Regions from separate parts of the Bradyrhizobium sp. IC4060 genome, predicted to be linked through region 1. Evidence: predicted binding sites of a transcription regulator. Region 1 holds the regulator's gene; the other holds the start of a gene.
What was found. The regulator LexA, encoded in region 1, represses DNA repair genes until DNA is damaged. The targets are predictions, from matches to a motif close to TGTTCNNNNTGTGTTCNG.
Positions count from the first base shown of each region.

Region 1 (4,131 bases):
CGGCCGCACGTCGACTATTTCTCGAAGGAATATGCCGGTCTGCTCGGCCATTTCCGCGAGCTGTATCTGTCCTCCAGCATCGGCCTGCGCAAACCGGATGCCGAGGCCTTCGACCATGTCGTGGCGGCGATCGGCGTGCCGGCCGAGCGCATCGTGTTCTTCGACGACCTCGCCGAGAACATCGAGGGAGCGCGGGCGCGCGGGTTGACCGCCGTGCATGTCACCTCGCCGCGTGATGTCGGGAACGCATTGAAAGCACTGGGGATCTGAGCCGCGGGAAAGCCCGGAGCGCGCTCACTTGCCGGAACAAAAACTGCTGAAAATGTGGAACCTGATCACTTTGTGCATTTTTATACAGAGTTCCGGGAACGGAATACCACCCTTCGGACTCATGAGTCCGTTGGGACTTCTACATTGGACTGATCGACGTGCTGGGCAAGACCTATCTCACCAAGCAAGCCTCTCTCCTGCTCGAATTCGCCAGAACCACCTCGGATTCTGACCTCTCCGCCAAGCTGATCAGCAAGGCCGCCGACCTAAAATCCCAGGCGGACCCGCTGCCGGACAAGGATCAGGGTCCCAAGCCGCCCGACGTCGCGGACATCAGTCCGGGCGATCCGACGGGGCGTTGAACGATGTTGGCCGTGGCGCTCGTCATTCTCGTCCTTGCCATGGCAATCCTCGTTCCGGTCTGTCTCGCCTTCCGCATCATGCCGCGGCGGAGTTGAGCCGACCTCTTCCACCCCGCGATCACGCAGGATAAATCATCCCGCGTGCTGCTTTGCCTCACGCCTGCACTCGGCTAGAACTCTCGCCGCCCATTGACTGATGTGCTCAGCAGGAGTTCGCCCGTGGCCCTGATGCCGGTTTCTGACGCGCTTGCCGCGGTGCTGGCCGGCGTCGAGCCGCTGGCTGAACAGATGGTTTGCCTCGACGAGGCCTACCATCGTGTGCTCGCCCGCGATGTCGCGGCGCGGCGCACGCAGCCGCCGGAGGCGATGTCGGCGATGGACGGCTATGCCGTACGCACGGCCGACGCGGCAAACGATTCGAGGTTGACCGTCGTCGGCGAGGTCGCGGCGGGCCGGCCGTTCGCGGGAAGCGTCGGCCCCGGCGAAGCCGTGCGGATCTTCACCGGCGGCGTCGTTCCCGACGGCGCCGATGCCGTCGTGATCCAGGAGGACACGGCTGCCGACGGCAAACATGTGACGATCAAGGAAGCCGCCATTTTCGGCCGGCACATCCGCCCTGCAGGCGTCGACTTCCGCGAAGGCGACGTGCTGCTGCGCAAGGGAATCCGCCTCACCGAGCGCGATCTCGCCCTTGCCGCCGGAATGAATCATCCGCATCTCGCCGTCATCCGCCGCCCGAGGGTTGCCGTTCTCGCCACCGGCGACGAGCTCGTGATGCCGGGCACCACGCCTGGTCGCGGCCAGATCGTCTATTCCAACGGCTATGCCCTGCATGCGCTCGCCCGCAGCGAGGGCGCCGAGACCATCGACCTCGGAATTGCCGCCGATACACTGGAGGCGACGTCCGCCGGCATCCGCCGCGCGCGCGAGAGCGGCGCCGACATCCTGATCACGACCGGCGGTGCCTCGGTCGGCGACCACGACCTGGTCCAGCAGGCGCTCAAGGGCGAAGGCATCGCGATGGCGTTCTGGAAGATCGCGATCCGGCCGGGCAAGCCGATGATGCACGGTCGGATAGGCGCGATGCGCGTGATTGGCCTGCCCGGCAATCCCGTGTCGTCCTACGTGTGCGCCTTCCTGTTCATGGTCCCCTTGATTCGCGCCCTGTCGGGCCGTTTAGCGATTCATCATCGGCGCGAGCGCGCCGTGCTGGGCCGCGATCTCGCCGCCAACGACCAGCGCGAGGACTATCTGCGTGCGCGGCTGGAGGAGCGCGACGACGGCACGCGCGTCGCCCTTCCGGTCAGCCATCAGGACTCCTCCCTTCTTGCGAATCTCGCTGCGGCACAGGTACTTCTGGTGCGCGCACCGTTCGCGCCGAAGGCCGAGGCCGGCACGCCTTGCGAGGTGCTCCGGCTGCCCGTCTGAGCCGCCCAGCCACACGCATTCCGCGAGCTTGGCCGCGTTCACCATAAATTAAGCAGTTGCGGAACACATATCGAACATATAGTGTCCGTTCATGATTTGTTTCGAGGATGTAGCGGCTTAGTGCCGGCTTCATCGTGTCGGAATCGAACGACATCAACCGGGGGACTTTGGTCGAGATGTTGACGCGCAAACAATACGAGCTTCTGCGGTTCATCAGCGAACGTCTGAAGGAAAGCGGCGTGCCGCCGTCCTTCGACGAGATGAAGGATGCGCTCGACCTGCGCTCGAAGTCAGGCATCCATCGCCTGATCACTGCGCTCGAGGAGCGCGGCTTCATTCGCCGCCTGCCCAACCGTGCCCGTGCCATCGAGGTGATCAAGCTGCCCGAGCTCCAGGCCGCCGCCGGCAATCGCCGTGGCTTCACCCCGAGCGTGATCGAGGGCAATCTCGGCAAGGTGCGCGCGAGCTCCAGCCCGCCCGCGGACGAGGGCGAGCGCCCCGTCGCGGTGCCCGTGATGGGCCGCATCGCCGCCGGCACGCCGATCGAGGCGCTGCAGACCCGCAGCCATACCATCAGCGTGCCGCCGGACATGCTCGGCTCGGGCGAGCACTACGCGCTCGAAGTGCGCGGCGATTCGATGGTCGAGGCCGGCATCCTCGACGGCGACATGGCGCTGATCCAGCGCAACGAGACCGCAAATACCGGCGACATCGTGGTGGCATTGATCGACGACGAGGAGGCCACGCTCAAGCGCTTCCGCCGCCGCGGCGCCTCGATCGCGCTCGAGCCCGCCAATGCCGCCTACGAGGTCCGCATTCTTCCGCCGAACCGCGTGAAGATCCAGGGCAAGCTGATCGGGCTTTACCGGAAGTACTGATACCGAAAGCATCCAGCGCCGCGCGCGCTTCGATCGGTATCGTCGATCCAGGATTGGAGCGGAGGTTTGTCCGCTCCGGCCGGACGGTTTCTCAGGTTCTGCGCTGACAGTCCGGTCTCTCTTCGCGCGCGACATCGCCCGTGCAGGTACGCAGCCGTTTCTGCTTCGCCCGTAGAGTTGTGCCGGCAGCGGTGATAGCGCTGGGCCGAATGCAAGGACGCGAGGTTTGTTCCTATCGAATCCGGGAAAGATAATGTGATCGCGTGCTGCAGACGCGAGCCGCAGATTTGCCCATAACCGAGCAGAGCGTTGTATGCTTCCACTCTGATAGAGGCCTGCGCCTCGAAAGAGACGCGGGTCGCTATCCCAGCATGAGGAGCACCCGATGTGTGACTACAGCCTGCATGCCGTCGCGACGCGCCCCGCCGAAGTCGGCGAGACGATCGTCACGACAACCTTCCGCGGCACCTCGACGCGCGGCTTCGCTTCCGAAGCCGATCCTTCCGTCGCGGTCTGTCTGCTCCCGGGAACGGAGCTCGCTTTCGCCGACAACGTCCGCTACGACAACCGCTGGATCTGGACGCGCACCGTGAACTCTCGCGTCGGCAAGTTCGGCAAGATCGACCCGCACATTCCCGATCGCCATCATGACGCGATCGAATTCCCCGACGGCAAATACGTGCTGGTGACGCAGCTCGTCGAAGGCCAGCGTGCGACCGTGCTGCAATTGCCGGTGACGCAGCCGGTGCCCGAGCGCGAGCACAAGCCGCAGATCGTCGCCGAGACGCGGCCGCCCACGATCACGCGCTTGCCGATCGGCTGACGCCCTGCGCCCGACGGGGCGAGGCCCGGATTGAAATTACCGTCGCCGGCCGAGGCCGGCGAGCCCGGTGAGTTTGTGTTTCAGGACATTCGATCGGCGAGCCTCCGCGCCTCGTCGCCGCACGAAGTTTGAGCCGTCCTGCCTGAATTTTGAACGTCCGCTCCGCAGCCAGATGACCGATGCTGCAATGGCTTGAGGCGGCGGACAGGCTCCATGAAGACCTTCATTCGCGTCGTTGAACTCTGGGTACCCGACCGGGCGCGCATGCGGCTGGAATTCGGCGGCGGCCTCTACGACGAAGGGCTGTCCGCGTTCAAGGCCGTCAGCGAAGAGCTGCACTTCGGATATGACGAGGGACTTCCAGGCAAGG
Region 1 covers NZ_JADYVJ010000006.1:97,013-101,143, forward strand. The annotation lists gene I6F16_RS20990 (HAD family phosphatase) at 1-270, shown strand, start outside; gene I6F16_RS20995 (hypothetical protein) at 429-632, shown strand; gene glp (gephyrin-like molybdotransferase Glp) at 852-2,060, shown strand; gene lexA (transcriptional repressor LexA) at 2,237-2,938, shown strand; gene I6F16_RS21010 (hypothetical protein) at 3,324-3,761, shown strand; gene I6F16_RS21015 (GAF domain-containing protein) at 3,975-4,131, shown strand, end outside.

Region 2 (4,131 bases), on a different contig from region 1:
CGATGCGGTCGATCAGCGCGGCGAGCTCGTCATTGTCGTGAACATGGGCATCGAGATCGCGCTGCTCCTGCACCACGATCTCGGTGCGGCTCGCCGACAACCGCACCATGTCGAAGCCGAAACCGGGATCGAGGGGATCGGCGAGGGCATCGAGCCGCTCGCGGAACAAGCGGTCGACCACGGCGCTTCGCGTCACCGGACGCCCGGTCTCGACCGTAATCGTACGCACCACACCATCGGTGCGGAAGAACGCCGCTTCAAGCCGCCGCGCGCCTTTGCCCTGCTTCTCCATGGATGCGATCAACGTGTCGGCGAGCCGCGACAGCGTCATCGCGATCATGGTGTCGGTTGCGATCGGCTCGGAAAAGCGCTTCTCGACGATGTAATCGGGCAGCGGTTTGCGCGGGCTGATCGGCGCATCACCCTGCCCCAATGCATGGGCGAGCAGCGTGGAGAAGCGCGCGCCGAACCGCGCCGTGATCTCGGAGGCGCTGCGCGATGCGACGTCGCCGATGGTTTTCAGCCCGGCACGGCGCAGGCCGGTGGTGATGGCTTCACCCGCACCGAGCGCGGAGACTGGAAACGACCTGATCGCCTCCGCCTCGCCGCCATCGGCCACGATGGTGCCGGATACCTGCCGCGTCAGCGTGCGGGCGCAGACCGAGGTGCCCGCGATCGCCGCGCTGACGGCAAAGCCTTGCCGGTCGAGCGCCCGGACCAATGTCCGCAACAGCGCGGCCTCGCCGCCGAACAGATGCGCGCAACCGGTGATGTCCAGGAACAGCCCGTGCGGTGGATCGAGCGCCACCAGCGGCGTGAAGCGGTCGCACCAATCGGCGATGTCGCTGAGCGTCTTCGTATCGGCCACGGTATCGGCGTCGAACACACGCAAATCCGGGCACATCGCCCGCGCATTGGCGAGCGGTTGGCCGATATACAGGCCGAGGCGCTCGGCGGCCTCGTCCAGCGCATGGATCACCAGCGCATTGTTGTCCTTGATGACGACAATGCTCGGCTCATGGTTGGTTTTACCCAGCCCGGCGCTGCCAAGGAACCGCTGGATCCTGTCGATGGGCAGGCGCGGCAGCCACAGGCTGAGGATACGTCGACGGTTCACTGAACTGGCACTCATCACAATTCCATTCCATGATCCACCGGCCGCAGGGGCCATGACGATTGCGCAAGAGCTCGGCATCGAACACCGGCGCGCCCCAGGCACTCCACACCGAGTCCGGCGGCGAATGCGCCGCACGCAGCATCCATCGTGTCTCCGCGGTCGAAGGCAGCGGCTGCGCGGCCATCCGCAGCAAGAGGCCGGTGACACCGGAGCCTTGCGCGGCCAGCGTCAGCTTGCGGCTCGCCACCAGATCGAACTGCCTGGTCTCGCCCCAGAGCTCAAGCACGACGGCGCCGAGCGCATCGCAGGCGAGCGCATCGGCCGAGGTGCGCAACGCGCTCTCGACATCGGCGGCGCGCACCATCACCACAGGGCGCGGATCGAGGCCGAGCTCGGCAAGCCCACTCATCGACAACGCACCGGTTTCGAACTCCGAAAAATCCTGCCGCACCCACAATAGCGGCCGGCGTGCGCTCACGCGTCCCGCAAGGCCCATGACAAAGCCCGTCGCGGCCGCGCCCTGACGCCCCTCACAAAACACCTCGTGGATCGCCGCGCGCGCGAACCCGCCCTTCAGCGCGGCGTCGGCCGCGCCATGGCCGAGCGCGATGCGATCGCGCGGATGCACGACCTCCGCCGTCTCGATGCGCTCGATCTGGCTACGCAAGGTCGCAAGCGCGCTCATACGTGCGCCGCTCATGCTCGCCGCTCCTCAGAGGTGATTGCCGATGGCTCTCAAAAAGAGAACCAGCGGCTGGCTCATTTGTTCATGATATGTTCTAATATAAAGCTAACGGCGCCGGCAGAGTCAATCGAATTGGCGCATCCAAAGATTCATGAGCGGAATCAAAGAGATTCAAACATGGACGTACAACGCAAGCTGGAGATTCTGGCGGATGCCGCCAAATACGACGCATCCTGCGCCTCCAGCGGCACCGAGAAGCGGGATTCCAGCGACGGCAAGGGCATGGGCTCGACCGCGCCGGGCATGGGCATCTGCCATTCCTACGCGCCGGACGGACGCTGCATCTCCCTGCTCAAGGTGCTGCTGACCAACGCCTGCAATTACGATTGCCTTTATTGCGTCAACCGCGCCTCCTCGAATGTCCCACGCGCCCGCTTCACCATCGACGAATTGGTCAAGCTCACGCTCGACTTCTACCGGCGCAATTACATCGAGGGCCTGTTTCTCTCCTCCGGCATCATCCGCAGCCCTGATTACACGATGGAGCAAGTGGTGAGCGTCGCGCGAAAACTGCGCGAGGAGCATCATTTCCGCGGCTACATCCATCTGAAGACCATTCCCGAGGCCGACGACGCGCTGATCGCCGAGGCCGGCAAATATGCCGACCGCCTTTCGATCAACATCGAGATGCCTGAGGAGACGAGCCTGCAGCAATTCGCGCCGGAGAAGGACGTGCGCGCGATCCGCCGCACCATGGGCCGGCTGCGGCTGAAGCTGGACGAGGCCGAGGAGAGCCGCAGCGCCAAGACGAAGGCCAAACCGCAGCGCTTCGCGCCCGCCGGACAAAGCACGCAGATGATCGTCGGCGCAGATAGCGCCTCCGATCACACCATTCTCCACACCAGCGCCAATCTCTACGGCGCCTACCGGCTGCGGCGCGTCTATTACTCCGCCTTCAGCCCGATCCCCGATGCCAGCCGCGCGCTGCCCCTGCGCGCGCCGCCGCTGCTGCGCGAGCACCGGCTCTACCAGGCCGACTGGCTGATGCGGTTCTACGGCTTCGATGTCGGCGAGATCGTCGACGACAGCGCGATGCTGCCGCTCGACATCGATCCCAAGCTGGCCTGGGCGCTGCGCCACCGCGACCGCTTCCCGCTCGACGTCAACCGCGCCAGCCGCGAGGAGCTGCTGCGCGTTCCGGGCTTCGGCACCAGGACGGTCGAACGCATCCTCGCAACGCGGCGCACCACCACGATCCGCCTCGCCGATCTCGCGCGGCTGCATGTGCCCCGCAACAAGGCGCTGCCGTTCATCGTCCTCAGCGATCACCGCCCCTCACCGCATCGTCTCGATGCCGCCGGGTTGATCGAACGGTTCAAGCCGAAAGCAACGCAACTGGGATTTGGCTTCTGATGCAGTACATCATGCTCGACACCGAAACCGATTACGACGGCTGGCGCAAAGCCGCGCGCAGCCTCGTGCTCCATCACGTGCCGCCCGGCGCGGTCACCTGGACCGTGCAGGGCCACGAAGCCGAGCTGTTCGCACCGTCCTCGCCGTCTCCGATCCTCGAGGTGAACGACGGCACGTTCACCGTCTCGGCAAAATTCGTCGAGCTTGCCAAGGCGGCGATCCTGCATCGCGACGGCGAGCGCTTTGCGATCCTCTATCGCTTGCTGTTCCGGCTGAAGGACAATCACGATCTCATCGAGGTCGCGACCGACCCCGATGTCGCGCTTGTCACGGCCATGGCGAAAGCGGTCTATCGCGACGAGCACAAGATGCATGCCTTCGTGCGCTTCCGCGAGATCGGCCGGGAACGCCAGGCGCACTACGTCGCCTGGTTCGAGCCGGAGCATCACGTCGTCGAGCTCGCCGCGCCGTTCTTCGCCAAGCGCTTTGCCGACATGCCCTGGTCGATCCTGACGCCGGACCTCTGCGCGCATTGGGACGGCCATGCGCTCTCGTTCACGCCGGGCGTCAGCAAGAGCGAGGCGCCGGGCGAAGACCGGCTGGAGGAAACCTGGCGGCGCTACTATGCCAGCATCTTCAATCCGGCCCGGCTCAAGGTGAAGGCGATGCAGGCCGAGATGCCGAAGAAATATTGGAGGAACCTGCCCGAGGCTTCGATCATTAAGCCCTTGATCGAGGACGCCGAGCGCATGACCGGCGCCATGATCGCCAATGCCGCAACCGATCCGCACAAGCCTCAGAAGCGGCCGGAGGCTCCGATGAAACGCAAGTCAGCTGCCGACGATCTCGAAACGCTCCGCGAGGAGGCCGCGCATTGCCGCGCCTGCCATCTCTACAAGGACGCGACACAGACCGT
Region 2 covers NZ_JADYVJ010000001.1:1,370,476-1,374,606, forward strand. The annotation lists gene I6F16_RS06480 (DNA polymerase Y family protein) at 1-1,132, opposite strand, end outside; gene I6F16_RS06485 (DNA repair protein) at 1,029-1,817, opposite strand; gene I6F16_RS06490 (putative DNA modification/repair radical SAM protein) at 1,980-3,215, shown strand; gene I6F16_RS06495 (UdgX family uracil-DNA binding protein) at 3,215-4,131, shown strand, end outside.
Region 2: I6F16_RS06485 (DNA repair protein) is a predicted target of LexA. The motif match lies at 1,882-1,899, and genes of this name have one in related genera.